DNA from 2 places in the Bacillus sp. UNCCL81 genome. Region 2 is predicted to be linked to the other one. Evidence: a T-box and tRNA genes for the amino acid it is inferred to sense, from the RefSeq annotation. Region 2 holds a T-box; the other holds one or more tRNA genes.
The links. A T-box is a leader RNA that pairs with one kind of tRNA and senses whether it is charged. The one in region 2 lies ahead of serS (serine--tRNA ligase), so its partner is inferred to be a tRNA-Ser.
Positions count from the first base shown of each region.

Region 1 (10,319 bases), on a different contig from region 2:
TCCAATCGATTTTTATTATTAAATGATTCTACTTCTCCACCGAATAAAACTTCAATTGCTTCATCATCTCTTCGAACTTCCCAAACATTTCCGTATTTCAGCCATTGTTCAGGTAACTCGACTTGATATCCATCAACAATTTTTTGGTCAAATAGGCCATGTTTGTAGCGGATGCCACATCCATGACCAGGCAAGTCTTGTGATGCTAGCGAATCCAGAAAACAAGATGCTAACCGTCCAAGTCCACCATTTCCAAGACCAGCATCGCTTTCAAACTCCTCAAGAGCACTTAAAGAAATCCCTAATCTCTTAAGGCCAGATTCACATAACTCTCTAAGCCCTAGATGAATTAAGTTACTTTTCAAAAGCTTTCCTAATAAGAATTCAATTGATAAATAATAAACTTGTTTTTTTCGCTCTAAGCGGTATTGTTCACTTGTACCTAACCAATTACCGCTAATATATTCACGAATCATCGTTCCAAGTGTTTGAAATTGCTCTTGAGTAGTGCTATCTGCAGTACTCTTTCCATGCATACTTTCTAGTTTCTCTTTAAAACTCCATTCAAACTCCTCCACACTAGAAAACATGGAATCACCTCGCCCTAAAAGATTTTTACTTTGAAGACTGCATATATAATTTTGCATATTCTTTAGCAGATTTTAACCAACTTGAATCTCTTCTAATTGCATTCCTTCTGACTGATTTCCAATGTTTTTTATTCTCATAAATACTCAATCCACGTTCTATTGTGTGAAGCATATCGTGAGCATTAAAGTTAGTAAAGGTAAAACCATTTCCATTCTTCGTCTCTTCATTATATGACTGGACAGTATCATTTAGCCCCCCAGTCTCTCTTACGATTGGAACACACCCGTATTTCATCGCAATAAGCTGACCTAATCCACATGGCTCAAATAGTGAAGGCATAAGGAATAAATCCGCACCTGCATAAATCTGATGAGCAAAGCGTTCATCAAATCCAATGTAAGCTCTAACTTTATCGTAGTAGTTATGCTCCATTGCTTTAAAAAAGTTCTCGAATTCTTCATCACCAGAACCTAAAATTACTACTTGGACATTATGATCCATAATTTGAGGGAATACGTGTTGAATAAGATCAATTCCTTTTTGACTTGTTAATCGGGAAACCATTGCAATAATAGGAATATTTTCATCCATTTTTAATGCAAGTGACTCCTGCAATTTCAATTTATTTTCAGTCTTATTTTCGATTGTAAATTCATCGTAATTAGAGTGAATTTTTCGATCAGTAGCTGGATTATAAATGGTTTCATCAATTCCGTTTACAATTCCAAAAAGTTTGTGATCTTGCTCACGTAATAGTCCATCTAATTGCTCTCCAAAAAATTCATGCTTAATTTCTTCTTTATATGTTGGACTCACAGTTGTTACGAAATCACTTGAAATGATTCCAGCTTTCATAAAGTTGATACAATCGTAAAATTTCAAATAGTCATCGCGAAAAAATTGTTCATCGATTCCTAACATATCGTCCATTACTTCTTTTGAAAATACGCCTTGGAATTGAAGGTTATGAATGGTAAATACAGATTTCATTTTTGGATTAATATCTTTTAATGCGCCATACTCTTTCATGAAAAATGGGATCATTGCTGTATGCCAGTCATGACAGTGAATAACATCAGGTTTAAAGTCTAATTCTTTAATACATTCAATTGCAGCTAGAGAAAAGAATGCAAAACGCTCTCCATCATCAAAATGACCATACAACTTGTCTCGATTGAAATAGTACTCGTTATCAATAAAATAATAAGTTGTTCCTTCTAATTTCAATTCAAATAAACCACAATACTGTTTTCTCCAGCCTAGATTTATAGAAAGCTCTTTTACTAGCTTAGCTTCTTCTCTATATTTAGCGGGAATTAACGAGTAGAATGGAAGCATTACTCTTACATTCGTATTTAGTTTATTTAAATACTTAGGGAGAGCGCCTGCAACATCTGCAAGCCCTCCCGATTTAACAAACGGTACACATTCTGAAACAATATATAAAACATTTACCACTGAATCAACGCTCCTTGGACTGAACCTTTTTGAAGCACTACAGGCTCACTTAAGCTTCCTTTTATTTCAACACCATCTTCTATTCGAACATCTTTATCTAATATAACGCCATCTAATATACAATTATCTCCAATGTTTGATTTTTGCATAACAACACAATTTCGAATAATTGTATTTTTTCCAATTTTCACAGCTCTTGAAATAATACTATTTTCAACCGTTCCCTCAATTTCACATCCATTAGCTACAATTGAATTTTTGACAATTGCTTCTTTTGAATATTTTGTTGGTGGCTCATCTTTAACCTTAGTAAAGACAGGATAAGATTTTAAGAATAATTGATTCCATATCTCAGGATTTAATAATTTCATACTTTGCTCGAAATAATCCTCAATTGTTTGAATGATTGAAACTTGTTGAGGTATTTCATACGCACTTAGTTCAACCTCATTATTTTGATCGCGTACAACGTCCATAATTGTTTCATAGCCTTTTTCGTGGAAGTTTTCAAAAAGCTTTAACAATAACTCTTTTTCGAGGATATAGATATTTAAAGATTTACTGAACTGCTTTAACTCAGTAATTTGTGCATCTGTTTCGATATGTCTCTTTAAAACTGGTCTAAAATCCACTGAGCAAATCGTATAAGTATTTGCTACTACTACATACTTTTGAGTAGAACGTTGTAAAAATTGAATATGCTTTTCGATAAAATCGAATGTACCAAAAGCTCCATCAGTTGGTTCTGGCGTAAAAATAAATAGTCCATCCTTTTTACGATTTAAGTCCCAATGTTTACCGGAGCCTAAGTGATCAATAATTGATCGATAAGGTTGATCAGGAAATACAGCGACACTCGTAATACCAGAGTTCACCATATTACTTAACATAAAATCGATTAAACGATATCGACCTGCATAAGGAAGTGTTGCTAATGGTCGATGCTGTGTTAACGGCTTTAAAGATTCAAAATGTGTTGACGCCTCAATTATTCCTAGCATAGTATGTTTCATCAAATAACCCTCTCAATCTATTTTTCTATTTGAGGAATGAGCCACCTCTTATTCTCCGCTTGTAACTAGAATTACCTCTTCATAATCTTTCTCAGGACCTAAAAGGCTTCCATCAGGAATCACCATTCCAGGAGCTACTACAGCACTTTCAATTCGTACATCTTTTCCAATAACGCAACCTGGCATAACGACAGAATCTTTTATCATACTGCCTTCTCCTATTGTTACACCTTGGAATAAGACAGAATGTGATATAAAACCTTCAACAACACACCCCTCATTAATTAGAGAGTCTTCAACGATTGCTGTAGGTGCAATGTATTGTGGTGGTTGATTTGGATTAACTGAATATATGCGCCAATCACGGTCATAAATATTTAGTTCGCTATCTTCATTTAACAAATCCATATTTGCTTCCCATAAGCTTTTTACTGTACCAACATCTTTCCAATAACCTTTGAAAGGATAAGCAACTACTTTTTTCTTTTCTTCTAATAAAAGCGGAATAACGTCTTTACCAAAGTCATTACTTGATTCTGGATTACGATCATCCATCTCTAAAAACTCTTTTAAAACATTCCATTTAAAAATATAAATTCCCATTGATGCTAAATTACTCTTTGGATATTGAGGTTTTTCTTCAAATTCAATAATATCCATTTCATCATTTGTATTCATAATTCCGAAACGGCTAGCTTCATCAATCGGAACTTCGATAACTGAAATCGATACATCTGCCTCTTTTTCAATGTGATAGTCTAGCATTTTACTATAGTCCATCTTATAAATATGATCACCTGAAAGAATCAAAACATATTCAGGCTGATATTGCTTTATATAATTTAAATTTTGATAAATTGCACTTGCAGTACCTGTATACCATTTAACTCCAGATGCTTCTGAATATGGTGGCAAAACAGTTACCCCACCATTTAAGCGATCTAAATCCCATGCACTTCCTATACCAATATATGAGTTTAGTACAAGTGGTTGATATTGAGTTAACACCCCAACAGTATCAATACCTGAATTTGTGCAATTACTTAAAGTAAAATCTATTATTCGATATTTACCTCCAAAAGCTACGGCTGGTTTTGCTAGTTCTTTTGTTAAAGAACTCAATCTACTCCCTTTTCCCCCTGCTAGTAACATTGCTACGCATTTTTTCTGAACCATTGCTGCTAATCCCCTTTCGCATTTTGACTGGACGAATGATTGTAAAACTAAAGGCAGGTAATGCTATTTCAATACTGTATGGTAAACCATGAAATGGTATTTCTTCTGATTCAATGGCAGAACGATTTATTTTACTATCGCCACCAAATTGTACATAGTCACTTGAGAGCAATTCTTTATATCGATGCTTTGCAGGTACTCCAATTCGATATGTGTCATAAGAAATCTCTCTAAAATTACAGATTACGATGACATAATCCTCTTTGTTTTTTCCTTTACGGATAAATGAAAATACACTCTGATCTGCATTATTTGCATCAATCCATGAAAATCCATCCCAATGATTATCAACTTCATAAAGTGATTTATTTTTTTTATAAATCGATAATAATTCTTTAAAATATTTGTTCATCTTGGAATGATATTCATAATCTTTTATCATCCAATCAACTTGCTCTAAATCCTTCCACTCATCAAATTGCCCAAATTCACTACCCATAAATAAAAGCTTTTTACCTGGATGAGATAAATAATAGCCAAATAGTACCCTTAATTGAGCAAACTTTTCCTCATATGTACCTGGCATTTTATTTAACAAAGATTTCTTACCATGTACTACTTCATCATGTGAAAAAGGTAAAACAAAATTTTCTGAGAAGGCATATAAAAACGAGAAAGTCATCTTATTATGATGATGCTTTCTTTGTGTTGGGTGAGTCTCCATATAAGTCAAAACATCATTCATCCAACCCATATTCCACTTAAAATTAAAACCTAATCCACCTTCGTATGTAGGTGCAGTAACTAATGGCCAATCAGTAGAATCTTCAGCTATCATTAATACTTGTGGATCATGTTCAAATACCGCTTCATTTAATTTACTTAAAAACTGAGTTGCAAAAGGATTCTCTTCATTTCTATTTTTCCAATATAAAATATTTGCAACAGCGTCTACTCGGAAACCATCAATATGAAAATATTCCATCCAATATAGAGCGTTTGAAATAAGAAATGATTTTACCTCTGGTTTTGATAAATCAAAATTCGCTGTACCCCATACTTCATTTTCTCTGGCATCATAACCTTCATATTCATATGTCGGTTCACCATCAAACATGTATAATCCATGAGAATCCTTACAAAAATGACCAGGCACCCAATCCATAATGACTCCTAATCCGTTTTGGTGGCATTCGTCAATAAAGCTCATTAGCTCATGAGGATTTCCATATCGACTAGTAGATGAAAAATATCCTACTCCTTGATACCCCCAAGAACGATCATATGGATGTTCAACTAATGGTAATATTTCGATATGTGTAAAACCATGATCTTTTACATATGGAATTAGTTCTGTCGCTAGTTCTGCATAAGTGTAAAAATCACCGTTTTCCTTCTTTTTCCAAGAACCTAAATGTACCTCATAAATTAAAACTGGTTCTTCATAAACTGACTTTTTAAATTTTTGCTTACGATATTTTGCATCTTTCCATTTATAGCCCGAAAGATCATAAACGATCGAAGCTGTGCTTGGTCTTAGCTCACTAAAGAAAGCAAAAGGATCACTTTTTAATAAAACTTCACCACGCTTGGTTGAAATTTCATATTTGTATATCGTCCCATGACCAATATTGGGGATAGATATCGTCCAAATCCCTTGATCGTTCAACTTTTCCATTTTATGTTCAGAACCATTCCACTTATTAAAGTCCCCAACAACTGAGACAGCTTTCGCATGTGGAGCCCACACTGTAAAAGTAGTTCCCACTTTATTCCCATTTTTTACAACATGTGCCCCAAAGCATTCATGGCTATGGAATAAACTTCCCTCATGGAATAAATGCACATCAAACTCAGTTGGCCGTGTCAAAAGCAACATCCTCACCTCATTACAATCTCTTAAATTCTTCTATCTCTTAATATTCTACAAATATATATATTCACCTTGTTTTTATGCAAAAAAAATTCAAAAACTTTTTTCAGAAAATGAATAACCATTCATGAAACCGTTGTCATTATTGCGTTTGTCGTAAAAATGTCGAATTTGTCGAACGAATATCACCGTATAATTATACAACGCATTTACAAAACCCCTTGTCTTAATTTGTAATTTTTTGATTTATCATAAAATTTCATACATAATTTACACTTTTATTACATATAAACTTTATATTAAAAAAGAATTGTAGAAAAATGTCGAACTAAAGGGGAGAATTTTTTTTTGAAAAATTTTTAGAAACGACTATCAAATTACAGATGCAAAAGTAAAAATAAACTTAAAAACGAATCTACTCTTTATGCGGTAATAAATTGTGGCATTAAATATTAACTTACTTACGTTTTAGGAAATTCAACAAAAATTATTGAAATACATGTAGAAAAGGATCACTTCAAAGTTACTAAGGTTTGTGTCAATATCATAATTTCCCTAGTTGTGCTACCCTCTTTGGTTGGACTTATTTTTAGCTCACTAAAATAACAATCGTAATATAGTAAAAAGGATCTTCGTTATTACGAAAATCCTTTTTTGTCTTAGTATTTAAAAGCTTATTAGACTTGCATTCGCTTATTTGATGTGATTACTCGTAAACGAATATCCGAAATCAGGAATACACCACATAAGATGACAAGAAAACCGAACAACATCCCTAATGTAATATGTTCTTTCAAAATAAGAACTCCCCAGATTATTCCAAACACAGGAATTAGAAAAGTAACACTTAATGTTTTGGTAGGTCCAACACTTTCGATAAGATAAAAGTACAATAAATAGGCTATAGCAGTACAAAATAATGCTAATCCTAGAACTGCCAATATAGCAACTCCTGAAACTTTTTCTGTAGATGCAGTGAAATTTAGAAATGTAAAAGGTAAAAGTATAATTGCAGCACCAATTTGTTGACCAGCTGCAAGTGAAAGTGGTGGTACCCTATCAAAAGCTTTCTTAGCATACACACCTGCAATCCCATATGAAATAGTCGACAAAACTGCTAGTCCAATTGCTATTTTAACATCATAAGTAAACGGTATCGAACTCCAACCTACTAACAAGATCACTCCTATTAAACCCACTATTATTCCAATCAACTTACGAATACTCAACTTTTCTTTCGTCCATACAAAAACAACCAGCGCTGTAAATAATGGCGTCAAAGAGTTTAGAATTGATGACATTGAAGCTGGCAAATGTAATGCTGATGTAGCAATTAATGTAAATGGTATTGCCGCATTTAATGCCCCTATTATTAAATATTGTCTCCATCTCTTTTTAAAGTGTAATGACTTTTTAGTAATAACCAAATATAGTACCAGTGCAAACGCAGCAATTATAACTCTTCCCTGTATTGTTAAAATTGGTCCAAAAACAGGTGAAGCTATCCTAATAAATAAAAATGAAGCTCCCCATAATGCAGCTAGGCTCAATAAAGCTATTCCATCTTTTAACTTCATTTATTTAACCCCTTTCTGAATGTAGTTGGAGTGTAATTAAAATGATGACGAAACATGCTTGAAAAATGTGCCGAGCCTTTATAACCAAGATTATGCGCTATTTCAGTTATGGTTTTCTCAGTATCTCGTAATAATCTCAAAGCTTCTATCATTCTTAACCTAGTTGCGTATTCTAACGGCGATAAACCTGTGGATTTTTTAAATAATCTTTGCAAATGAAACTTACTTACTCCAACTTCAATTGCTAACCGATCCAATGTTAAGCTATTTCGATATTCTTTTTCAATAAAATGTTTGGCAGATAAAATAATATCCTCCTCATTTGAGTGAAGTAAATCAGGACGACATCTTTTACATGGACGGTACCCATCTTTAATTGCCAAAGAAAATGACGGATAATATGACACATTTTCTTTTAAAGGGGTTCTTGACTTACACGAAGGTTTACAACAGATTCCAGTGGACTTAACTGCATAAATAAACATTCCATCATACTTTTCATCGCATGATTCAACTGCATCCCACATGACCTGATTATTTAATCCGTTCATTTAATCACCTCATCTTTAGCTATTCACATTTTAACACTAAGATATTGCGCTTGCTTTCAATTTCTTGCTTTCTAATTTCTATGGAAGAAGGATAATAGTAGTTAATAGACCATCTGATGATGTTTGGATTTAAAATGAGTGAAAAGAATATTAGTATTGAAAAATAAGGATATGTGGCCCGAATGAAGATTAACGGAAAAGAGGAATAGTGAAACCATGGAGAGCTATGACTACAATATGCTGTTTCTATTACTTTATTTGTAAAAGTGACAGCGAACATATTGCATCTATGAGAGATAATTCCTTGTACATTTTAAAATGAAAGAAGAACACTTTAATATAATGAAGAAAGCTATACTCAATTAAAGATCTTTCAATAAAGTCCTAAAAAAGACAAATAAAAAACTCAGTTACCTGTGTTATCACAAATAACTGAGCTTTAGATATGACCCGTACGGGACTCGAACCCGTGTTACCGCCGTGAAAGGGCGGTGTCTTAACCGCTTGACCAACGGGCCAAAAAAAAATATGGCAGAGAAGAAGGGATTCGAACCCTCGCACCGGTTACCCGATCTACACCCTTAGCAGGGGCGCCCCTTGAGCCACTTGGGTACTTCTCTATCATATGGCTCCGCAGGTAGGGTTCGAACCTACGACCACTCGGTTAACAGCCGAGTGCTCTACCACTGAGCTACTGCGGAAAAACTAATTATAAAAATTAATGGTGGGCCTAAATGGACTCGAACCATCGACCTCACGCTTATCAGGCGTGCGCTCTAACCAGCTGAGCTATAGGCCCATTAAATTTTATAAAAAGCGGGTGATGGGAATCGAACCCACGACCGAAGCTTGGAAGGCTTCTATTTTACCATTAAACTACACCCGCAAAATATGGGGCGACCGATGGGAATCGAACCCACGAGTGTCGGAACCACAATCCGATGCGTTAACCACTTCGCCACGACCGCCATAAAGAGTGCCGACTAGAGGACTTGAACCCCCAACCTACTGATTACAAGTCAGTTGCTCTACCAATTGAGCTAAGTCGGCATTTTATTATCTATATCACTTTGTTTTATTTACTTATATTTATTTAAGATGGTGGCTCGGGACGGAATCGAACCGCCGACACGAGGATTTTCAGTCCTCTGCTCTACCGACTGAGCTACCGAGCCATCTTAAATGGCGGTCCCGACCGGGATCGAACCGGCGATCTCCTGCGTGACAGGCAGGCATGTTAACCGCTACACCACGGGACCATTTGGTTGCGGGGACAGGATTTGAACCTGCGACCTTCGGGTTATGAGCCCGACGAGCTACCAGACTGCTCCACCCCGCGATAATGTGGATACTATTTAATATAGTTCCATTAATATAAACTTTAATAAAAATGGAGGAGTAAGAGGGATTCGAACCCCCGCGGGCTGTTACACCCCTGTCGGTTTTCAAGACCGATCCCTTCAGCCAGACTTGGGTATTACTCCATTATAAGTGGTGGACCTTGTAGGACTCGAACCTACGACCGGACGGTTATGAGCCGTCTGCTCTAACCAGCTGAGCTAAAGGTCCTTAAATAAGTAGCGGCGGAGGGAGTCGAACCCACGACCTCACGGGTATGAACCGTACGCTCTAGCCAGCTGAGCTACACCGCCATAATAAGTTAATTTAAGTTTCTTCAAGTGGAGCCTAGCGGGATCGAACCGCTGACCTCCTGCGTGCAAGGCAGGCGCTCTCCCAGCTGAGCTAAGGCCCCATGTTTTAAATGGTCGGGAAGACAGGATTTGAACCTGCGACCCCCTGGTCCCAAACCAGGTGCTCTACCAAGCTGAGCCACTTCCCGTTCAGAATTACAGGTGAAATAATATGGCGCGCCCGAAAGGACTCGAACCCATAACCTTTTGATCCGTAGTCAAACGCTCTATCCAATTGAGCTACGGGCGCATATTATAAATGGTACCGAGGGCCGGACTCGAACCGGCACGGGGTCAACCCCCGCAGGATTTTAAGTCCTGTGTGTCTGCCATTCCACCACCCCGGCAGCATATGTGGAGCGGAAGACGGGGCTCGAACCCGCGACCCC
Region 1 covers NZ_FOMF01000007.1:245,965-256,283, forward strand. The annotation lists gene BM319_RS16830 (glycogen/starch/alpha-glucan phosphorylase) at 1-590, opposite strand, end outside; gene glgA (glycogen synthase GlgA) at 616-2,049, opposite strand; gene BM319_RS16840 (GlgC family sugar phosphate nucleotidyltransferase) at 2,043-3,062, opposite strand; gene BM319_RS16845 (glucose-1-phosphate adenylyltransferase) at 3,111-4,238, opposite strand; gene glgB (1,4-alpha-glucan branching protein GlgB) at 4,186-6,114, opposite strand; gene BM319_RS16855 (DMT family transporter) at 6,789-7,688, opposite strand; gene BM319_RS16860 (bifunctional transcriptional activator/DNA repair enzyme AdaA) at 7,685-8,239, opposite strand; tRNA gene BM319_RS16865 (tRNA-Glu) at 8,686-8,757, opposite strand; tRNA gene BM319_RS16870 (tRNA-Ser) at 8,769-8,859, opposite strand; tRNA gene BM319_RS16875 (tRNA-Asn) at 8,866-8,940, opposite strand; tRNA gene BM319_RS16880 (tRNA-Ile) at 8,962-9,038, opposite strand; tRNA gene BM319_RS16885 (tRNA-Gly) at 9,055-9,125, opposite strand; tRNA gene BM319_RS16890 (tRNA-His) at 9,132-9,207, opposite strand; tRNA gene BM319_RS16895 (tRNA-Thr) at 9,217-9,289, opposite strand; tRNA gene BM319_RS16900 (tRNA-Phe) at 9,339-9,414, opposite strand; tRNA gene BM319_RS16905 (tRNA-Asp) at 9,423-9,498, opposite strand; tRNA gene BM319_RS16910 (tRNA-Met) at 9,502-9,578, opposite strand; tRNA gene BM319_RS16915 (tRNA-Ser) at 9,631-9,723, opposite strand; tRNA gene BM319_RS16920 (tRNA-Ile) at 9,732-9,808, opposite strand; tRNA gene BM319_RS16925 (tRNA-Met) at 9,818-9,891, opposite strand; tRNA gene BM319_RS16930 (tRNA-Ala) at 9,920-9,992, opposite strand; tRNA gene BM319_RS16935 (tRNA-Pro) at 10,003-10,079, opposite strand; tRNA gene BM319_RS16940 (tRNA-Arg) at 10,104-10,180, opposite strand; tRNA gene BM319_RS16945 (tRNA-Leu) at 10,191-10,277, opposite strand; tRNA gene BM319_RS16950 (tRNA-Gly) at 10,286-10,319, opposite strand, start outside.
Region 1: it has a tRNA-Ser gene. The T-box ahead of serS (serine--tRNA ligase) is inferred to sense a tRNA for this amino acid. The anticodon was not compared.

Region 2 (10,319 bases):
AGAGAAATGTTTGAACTTATACCGCTGATGTTGGAACGAGTGGGTATTCTCGTTATACTCGCCTTTTTACTTTCAAGGATGAAGTCATTTAGACAAATCATTCAAAATGAACACTCCTTTGGAGCAAAAATGATCCTAATTGTTATATTTGGCGCCTTTGGTGTAATTAGTAATTATACTGGTGTTCATATTTATCATGAGTCAATTATGTCTCAGTCATGGCACTTTAATGTAGCAAGTAATAATGCAATTGCAAATACAAGAATTATGGGAGTAGCCATTGGTGGTCTAATTGGTGGCCCGATTGTTGGCTTAGGAGTCGGATTAATAGCAGGCTTACACCGTCTAACATTAGGTGGATTTACTGCATATGCATGTGCTATTTCTACAATCGTAGCGGGAGTAGTTACAGGACTGCTTAGACAAAAATTTGGGATACAGAAAAACAAATCCCTTTGGAGTGTAGTATCAATTGGAATAATTATGGAATGTGTTCAAATGGGGATTATTCTTTTAATCGCAAAACCATTTTGGTCAGCTCTTCATCTTGTTGAAGTAATTGCTCTTCCAATGATTCTAATAAATGGATTTGGTACACTTATATTTATATTAATCATCCAAAATATTTTACAGGAAGAAGAAAAAACGCGCGCGCTTCAAACAAACAAAGCCCTCTATATTGCAGAGCAAACTTTACCATTTTTTAGACAGGGACTAACCCCACATTCTTGTAATGAAGCGGCAAGAATTATTTTTAAATTAACCAAGGCAGATGCAATTTCGATTACTGATCACAATAGCGTACTTGCTCACGTGGGTGCAGGTTCAGATCACCATGAACCAATGAATAGTTTAGCAACAAAACTAACTAAGAAGGCATTAAAAGAGGGAAATATTATTATTGCTACTTCAAAAGATGAAATTCAATGCTTTCATATGGATTGCCCTTTAAGTGCGGCCATCGTATTGCCGCTAAAGGCTTTAAATAAAACAGTTGGATCTTTAAAGCTATATTACACGGATTCCAACAAACTAGATAAAGTTGAGAAAGAACTAGCAGACGGATTATCTAAACTTTTTTCTACCCAATTGGAATTAGCAGAGGCTGAACTACAGCGAAAATTAGTGAAAGATGCTGAAATAAAAGCATTACAAGCACAAATGCATCCCCACTTCCTGTTCAACTCTTTAAATACAATTTCTAGTTTAATTAGAACAGATGCTGATCAAGCTAGAAGGTTATTAATTCATTTAAGTACTTTTTTCCGAAATAACTTACAAGGGGCAAGACAGACCTTAGTCACTTTAGAAAAGGAATTAGAACATGTAGAAGCATATTTAACCATTGAACAAACTAGGTTTCCTTCTAAATTCCATGTTGAGTTCCAAATAGAACCTCATTTAAAAATGGTTCAAATCCCCCCTTTTACACTTCAACCACTTATAGAGAATTCGATTCGACATGCATTTTCAAAGGAAAAAATTTTAAAGGTAACTGTGCAAGCATATGAGTTCAATAATGATATGATTCTCATCACCGAAGATAATGGCAAGGGGATTTCACCAGAGTTACTAAATACAATTGGGAACGAAACAATACAGTCGAAAGAGGGAACTGGAACAGCGTTATGGAATATAAAAAAACGAATTGAAGAAATTTACGGGGAAAAAGAATATTTTCAAATAAAATCAGATCTGAACACTGGAACGAAAGTATCGATAAGAATCCCATTAATGAAAGAAGTAATGGAGGGATAATTAATGTTAAAAGCACTAATTGTAGATGATGAACCATTAGCAAGGGACGAACTTGCTTATTTACTAAAAAGAAGCAAGGAAGTCGAAATAGTCGGTGAAGCGGACTCAATTAGAAGTACATTGGATTTCATTCAACTAGAAGACGTCGACGTTGTATTTTTAGATATCCAGTTAGCTGACGAAAGTGGATTAGAATTAGCACAAAAACTGCAGGATCTCAGCCATCAACCTGCAATCGTCTTTGCAACAGCTTATGATGAGTATGCTTTAAATGCATTCGATTTACATGCGATTGATTATATTTTAAAACCATTTGATGAAATAAGAATTCAAAAGACTATTGAAAAATTAGCAAAGCTAAGTATGAAATCTATTAAGACTGAGCTAAAAAAGAATCCCCCTCTTTTAAAACAAGATAGATTGGCTATTTCAGTTGATGAAAGAATTCTTTTAATAACGTTCGAAGAGATCATCTACATTTTTACACAAGAAGGTAAAACAAGTGTCGTTACTGATAAGATGACTTATCGAATAAATGAGCCTTTAATCAACTTAGAGCGAAAGCTCCAAAATACATCATTTACCCGTGTCCATCGGAGCTATATTGTCAATTTAGATAAAATCATTGAAATTCAGCCTTGGTTTAATTCCACATATAATTTAATTATGAATGATGGTGAAAAAGTACCTGTTAGTCGGACGTACACAAAGGAACTTAAACAACTTTTTAATTTATAAAGCTTGTATTTCAATAATCCATTCATGCTTCTCAACCTATTTTTATTGCGTCTTACATTGAAAATTCAAAAATTTAATTTTCATAAAGTAAAATGAGTGTAAATAAAAAGAAACAAGGGAGGCTTATTAAATAAAATGAATGCGGTTACAATAGTTATTGCTTCTATGTGTATTTTGATGATTGCATATCGTCTATACGGAACATTTATGGCTGTGAAGGTACTTAAATTAAATGATTCTATTCCTACTCCAGCACATGAGTTAAATGATGGTAAGGATTATGTTCCTACTAACAAATGGGTTTCTTTTGGTCATCACTTTGCTGCAATCGCAGCAGCTGGCCCACTAGTAGGTCCAATTTTGGCCGCTCAATTTGGATATCTTCCAGGTCTGCTATGGCTATTAATTGGTGCTGTAATCGGTGGAGCGGTACATGATGCAGTCGTTTTATATGCTTCAATGAGAAAGAAAGGTAAGTCACTATCAGAAGTAGCAAAAGAAGAGCTTGGACCAATTGCAGGCTTCTGTACGGGACTAGCTATGCTTTTCATTATTACAATTACAATGGCCGGACTTTCAATGGTTGTTCTACATGCGCTTGAAAATAATCCATGGGGTACATTTGCAGTTGGAATCACAATACCAATTGCTATGGGTGTAGGGCTACTATATAAAAAAACTGGCAATTTAAAGTTAGCTTCAACGATTGGATTTATATTACTAATGGTTGGCGTCTTTATGGGACCGACAATACAAGAAACTGCTTTAGGTGATTTTTTAACATTTGATACGAGAACTTTGGCAATCATACTACCTATCTATGCGTTTTTTGCTGCTGCTTTGCCAGTATGGCTTTTACTGGCACCTCGCGACTATTTAAGTAGTTTTATGAAAATCGGTGTATTTATTGCACTCATTATTGGGGTATTTATTATTAATCCCTCCATACAATTTCCGACTGTAACTAAATTTGTTAACGGCGGGGGACCTATTTTAGCCGGTCCAGTTTGGCCATTTATTTCGATTACAATAGCATGTGGAGCAATTTCAGGTTTTCATGCATTTGTAGGCTCTGGTACAACACCAAAAATGCTTGATCGATGGAGCGATATAAAGGTTGTAGGATTTGGTGCTATGCTAGTTGAATGTTTAGTAGGTATTATGGCTTTAATCGCTGCTACTGCACTTCAGCCAGCAGACTACTTTGCAATTAACTCTACTCCAGAAGTTTTTAAAACGTTAGGAATGAATGTTGTCCACTTACCGGAACTTAGTAAAGAAATTGGATTAAGTCTAGAAGGACGTACTGGTGGAGCTGTAACATTGGCGGTAGGTATGACGTACATATTTACATCTATTCCTTGGTTTAGTCACTTAGCATCCTATTTCTTCCAGTTTGTTGTTATGTTCGAAGCCGTATTTATTTTAACAGCAATTGACGCTGGAACTCGAGTAGCTCGATATTTAATTCAAGATTTCTTTGGGGAATATTATAAGCCATTAAAGAAAACAGATTGGGTACCAGGATCAATTTTTGCTAGTGCACTAGCATGCTTTATGTGGGGATATCTCTTATTTTCAGGGGATATTGGATCGATCTGGGCATTATTTGGAGTATCTAACCAACTAATGGCTTCTATTGGATTAATTATAGGGGCAACAGTGCTATTAAAGATAGCTGATAAACGTTGGTATATGCTTACCTGTTTAATTCCACTTGCCTACCTTTTTATCACTGTAAACTATGCAGGATACTGGATGATCAAAAATGTTTATCTAAACCATAATGCAGCAGGGTATAGTATGTTAAATGGCGTCTTATCTATCATTATGTTAGTCTTAGGAGTCGTAATTTTAATAGCAGCAATTAAAAAATGGATGGAATTGTGGAACACACCTAATTATAAACTTAATGTTAAAACAATCTAAATAAAAAGCAGATGTATCTGAGAACCTCTCAAATACATTCTGCTTTTTTATTTATTTAATTACTTCTTTTCCACCCATATATGGACGAAGAACTTCAGGAATAATAACTGAGCCATCTGCTTGTTGGTAGTTTTCCAAAATTGCAGAAACCGTACGTCCTATTGCAAGACCAGAGCCGTTTAATGTATGAACAAATTCCGGTTTTCCTTTTGGATCACGTCTGAAGCGTATATTCGCTCTTCTTGCTTGGAACGCCTCAAAGTTACTACAAGAAGAAATTTCTTTGTATGCATCATAGCTTGGTAACCAAACTTCAATGTCATACGTTTTTGCAGAAGAAAATCCAATATCTCCAGCACATAATGTAATGACACGGTATGGTAATCCTAATAATTGAAGAACTTTTTCAGCTTGAGCTGTTAATTTTTCTAATTCAATATAAGAATCTTCAGGTTTTACAAAGCGCACTAGTTCAACTTTATTAAATTGATGCTGACGAATTAGTCCTCGTGTATCACGACCAGCAGAACCTGCCTCAGAACGGAAACACGCGCTATATGCAGTATATGCAATCGGTAATTGAGCAGCATCAAGAATTTCGTCACGGTGATAGTTTGTTACAGGTACTTCTGCAGTAGGTACTAAGAAAAAGTCTTCTTTCTCGATACGGAATGCGTCTTCTTCAAATTTTGGTAGTTGTCCTGTACCAATCATGCTAGCACGATTTACAAGGTTTGGAGGTAGTACTTCAGTGTACCCATGCTCCTCTGTATGAAGATCTAACATAAAGCTGATTAAAGCACGTTCAAGTCTAGCTCCTAAGCCTTTATAGAAAGTAAAACGGCTACCAGTAACCTTTGCTCCACGTTCGAAGTCTAAAATGTCTAAATCAACACCTAAGTCCCAATGTGCCTTTGGTTCAAAATCAAATGTACGAACTTCACCTATTCTACGTATTTCAACATTATCGTCTTCTGTTAATCCAACTGGTACTGAATCACTAACTAAGTTTGGAATCGTAAATAAAATAGCATCTAGTTGCTCTTCTAAAGTTCTAATCTCTTCATCTAGAGCTTTAATTTTATCTCCAACTTCTCTCATCTCAACAATTAGTGCTTCAGCATCTTTTTTCTCACGCTTTAATACACTGATTTCTTGGCTAACTTCATTACGTCGGCTTTTTAATCCTTCAACCTGAACAAGTAGTTCTCTACGGTTTAAATCTAAGTCTTCAAATTTTTCGATATAGCTTATGTCGCCACCACGTAACTGAAGTTTCGCTTTAACATCTTCAAAATTACTGCGTAATAATTTAATATCTAACATTTTTAAATCCTCCTATTCTTTTATTGTCTAAAGGATAAAAAAGAATACAAAAAAGCCCTCATCCCATAAAAGGGACGAGAGCTACCCGCGTTGCCACCCTAATTGAAGAATTAATAAGTAATTCTTCCACCTTAGTATAGTTAACGGACTATAGTACCGGGGTTACTTACTAGCCTTACAGCATTCCGTAACCCGCTCAAGAATGGATTCACAAGTCTTCATTATCGGTTTTCACCAACCACCGACTCTCTATAAATTTAGAACTTGCTACTATTTTCTTTCATCGCTTTAGACAATTTAAATTATATAATAATTTACTATAAGCTTTTACTTTTTTCAATAGTTACATACTTAAATTTGCACTTTTTTCCTTAACCATCTCTACAAAGTAATTCATAAAACGGTAATCATTCGTTAATTCGGGATGGAAAGATGCTGCTAACATGTGATTTTGTCTAACTGCTACAATATTACCATCATGTTCTGCAATAACCTCTGCATCACCTGATACGGAACGTATAAATGGTGCTCTGATAAATACAGCTGGGTAGTCTTCACAAACACCTTTAATTGGGATGTTTATTTCAAAACTATCCACTTGTCTACCATAGGCATTACGTTCAGCTACCATATCCATAACCCCTAGATGCACCGTGTCATCATTTGCAATCTCTTTTGAAAGTAAGATCATACCTGCACATGTACCGAATGCTGGTAAACCATTTTCGATTTTCTCTTTTAAAGGTTCTAATAACCCGACATGATCAAGCAACTTACGCATTGCCGTGCTCTCTCCACCAGGTAATACGATACCATCAAGTCCATCTAAATGTTCTACACGTTTTACGATAACAGCTTCAGCACCACATGCTTTAATTGCATTTATATGTTCTTGAACTGCACCTTGTAATGCTAATACACCTATTTTCATAAATTCACCAACTTAAATGCTACGATCTTGCATACGATCTGCTGCAGCAAGTTGTCTCATGTCGATACCTTTCATAGCAGGACCTAAGTTTTTAGAAAGGTTAGCGATTAATTCATAATCTTGATAGTGAGTAGTAGCTTGTACAATCGCACGAGCAAATTTCTCAGGGTTTTCTGATTTAAAGATACCAGATCCTACGAATACACCATCAGCGCCTAATTCCATCATTAGAGCTGCATCAGCAGGAGTTGCTACTCCACCAGCTGCAAAGTTAACAACTGGTAAACGACCAAGTTCTTTAATTTGAAGTAATAATTCGAATGGAGCGCCAAGGTTTTTAGCTTCAACCATTAATTCATCACGAGATAAACCAACTACTTTACGGATTTCACCATTGATTTGGCGTAAGTGACGTACTGCTTCTACAATGTTTCCAGTACCAGGCTCACCTTTTGTACGTAGCATAGATGCGCCTTCACCAATACGACGAAGTGCTTCACCTAAGTTACGGCAACCACAAACGAATGGAACAGTGTAATCTGATTTATTAATATGGAAGATATCATCTGCTGGAGATAATACTTCACTCTCATCGATGTAATCTACTCCCATTGCTTCTAAAACACGCGCTTCAACGATATGTCCAATACGAGCTTTAGCCATTACAGGAATACTAACAGCGTTAAGAATTTCCTCAGTAATACTTGTATCAGCCATACGAGCTACTCCACCAGCTGCACGAATATCAGATGGTACCTTTTCTAATGCCATTACTGCTACTGCACCAGCAGCTTCCGCTATTTTAGCTTGCTCAGCATTTACTACGTCCATAATAACGCCGCCTTTTTGCATTTCTGCCATGCCGCGTTTTACACGTTCTGTTCCTGTTAAATTCATTGTTATGCCCCTCCATTATTAAAGCTTACTTGGTAACATTTTAGTATTTCTTATCCCCTAGTTAAAGTTACCTTACTTTTATTTTACTGAAAAAATGACAACTTAACAATTACTGATATACTTATATAGAAATTTATTTAAATAAACCACCAATTCCGCCTACGATGCTATCCCATAAATTCCCGAAAAATGATCCAATTCCTCTGAATGATAGAACTAACCAATTTGCTTTATCAACACTTTTATCGACTACTAAATCGTACGATTGATTATTAGTATTGATAAATCCTAAATCTTCATTCTTTGAAGATTTAACCACAATTTGTCCAACCTTTGTTCCTTTTTTAATTGGAGCTTTAATATTGCCATTCTTATCGATTGACTTACCTGACAATTGGACAGTTGCTTTATAATTTTTAGCTTCACCGCGTTTTATAGCTAAAGTAACGTCGTCTTTCGCTACTACTTTTACTTCTTTATCTTTACCTTTAACTACTTTAACTGTTTTATTACCTTTTACAGTTTGACCTTTTGATACCAATGTAACTTTTTCGAAGTTACTGAAACCGTAATCCATTAATTTAGCCGTTTCACTAAATCTTGAGTTATAAGAATTTGCCCCCATTACAACTGTAATATAACGTTGACCATCTCTTTTAGCAGTTCCAGTAAAACAGAATCCAGCTGAATCTGTTGAACCTGTTTTTAATCCATCCATACCTGGGTACTGAAATACTAACCCTGGTAACATCCAGTTCCAGTTATCCATTTTTACAGGATACTTTCCACCTTCTTGGAATGTTTTCTTTGGAATTGAAGAAGTTTGAAGTACTTCAGGATATGTTTTAATTAGATTATAGGCTAATTTTGCAACACCGTTTGCTGACATAATATTTTCATCAGTAAGGGAAGTTCCCTCTGGTTGCATCCCTTGTAAGTCTTTATTTACTAAACCAGTAGCATTAACAAATTTAACGTCTCCTAGGCCTAGTTTCTTTGCTTTATCGTTCATTAATTGGACGAAGTTTTTCTCTGACCCACCAATTTTTTCTGCTAGTGCAATTGTCGCACCATTTGCTGAATAAATAGCAGCTGCTTCATAAAGTTCTTTTACTGTGTATTGACCACCTAATTCAAGTGGTACGTTAGATAATCCAGTGTTTTGAGAGATTTTATGAGCATAATCAGAAACAGTTACTTTATCATCCCATGATATTTTGCCATTTTTTACTGCTTCATTAACTAGATACTCTGTCATCATTTTAGACATACTTGCAATCGGTAATGGAGCTTTTGAATTTTTTTCATATAATATTTTCCCTGAATTTGCATCAACCAAAATCGCAGCTTTAGCTTTAATATCTAAAACGTCCTCTGCAGCAGCTGGTCGTAAATTCATTGGGATAATTATCGTAATCGCTAATGCTATTACGATCAATTTTGTTAGTATTTTCTTTCCAATCACTGTCTTACCTCCAACCATTAATTTCACTTGTTCATTTTAACACAATTATTTCCCAAAAAATAGGCAACTACAATTTCTTGTAATTGCCCTAGGTAGATTGCTTAAATTATTATAGTGAGTAATTTGGTGCTTCTTTTGTAATATGAACATCGTGTGGATGACTTTCACGTAATCCAGCACCAGACATACGAATAAACTGTGCGTTATCTCTTAGTTCATTTAATGTAGCAGTACCACAGTAACCCATACCAGCTCTAATTCCACCGATTAATTGGTGAACTGTATCAGCTAATGGGCCTTTATATGGAACACGTCCTTCAATACCTTCAGGAACTAGTTTTTTATTACCTTCTTGGAAATAACGATCTTTACTTCCTCTTTCCATTGCTCCAACAGAACCCATACCACGATAAACTTTAAATTGTCTACCTTGGAAGATTTCTGTTTCGCCAGGACTTTCTTGTACACCAGCAAACATGCTTCCTAACATAACTACATGCCCACCAGCTGCAAGAGCTTTAACGATATCTCCAGAGTACTTAATACCACCATCGGCAATAATAGGAACTCCGTATTCTCTAGCAACAGAAGCACAGTCATAAACTGCAGTTAGTTGAGGAACACCTACACCAGCAACAACTCGAGTAGTACAGATCGAACCTGGTCCAATACCAACTTTTACGATATCTGCTCCAGCTTCAATAAGTTCTTTAGTTGCTTCACCTGTTGCAACGTTACCAGCGATTATTGCTAGTTCTGGGAATCTACTTCTAATTTCTTTTACTTTTTCAATAACGCCTTTAGAGTGACCATGTGCTGTATCAATTACAATTACATCGACGTTAGCTTTCACTAAAAACTCTACTCTTTGAAGTGCATCTTTTGTTACTCCTACAGCTGCACCTACAAGTAATCGTCCTTGTTGATCTTTCGCTGAGTTTGGAAACTCAATTACTTTTTCAATATCCTTAATTGTAATTAGGCCCTTTAAAGTACCGTCTTCATTAACTAGGGGTAGCTTTTCAATTTTATGTTTTTGAAGAATTTTTTCTGCTTCTGCAAGTGTAGTTCCAACAGGAGCTGTTACTAGATCTTCTTTTGTCATAACATCTGAAATAACAATTGAATAATCTTGAATAAAACGTAAATCACGATTTGTTAAAATACCTACTAATTTTCTATTCTCTGTATCGTTTACGATCGGAACACCTGAAATACGATATTTACCCATTAAATATTCAGCGTCTGCAACTTTATGAGATGGTGTTAAGAAGA
Region 2 covers NZ_FOMF01000024.1:7,370-17,688, forward strand. The annotation lists gene BM319_RS24025 (sensor histidine kinase) at 7-1,758, shown strand; gene BM319_RS24030 (LytR/AlgR family response regulator transcription factor) at 1,762-2,496, shown strand; gene cstA (carbon starvation protein CstA) at 2,632-4,425, shown strand; gene serS (serine--tRNA ligase) at 4,477-5,751, opposite strand; T-box leader at 5,819-6,044, opposite strand; gene pdxT (pyridoxal 5'-phosphate synthase glutaminase subunit PdxT) at 6,095-6,682, opposite strand; gene pdxS (pyridoxal 5'-phosphate synthase lyase subunit PdxS) at 6,695-7,579, opposite strand; gene BM319_RS24055 (serine hydrolase) at 7,713-9,062, opposite strand; gene guaB (IMP dehydrogenase) at 9,154-10,319, opposite strand, start outside.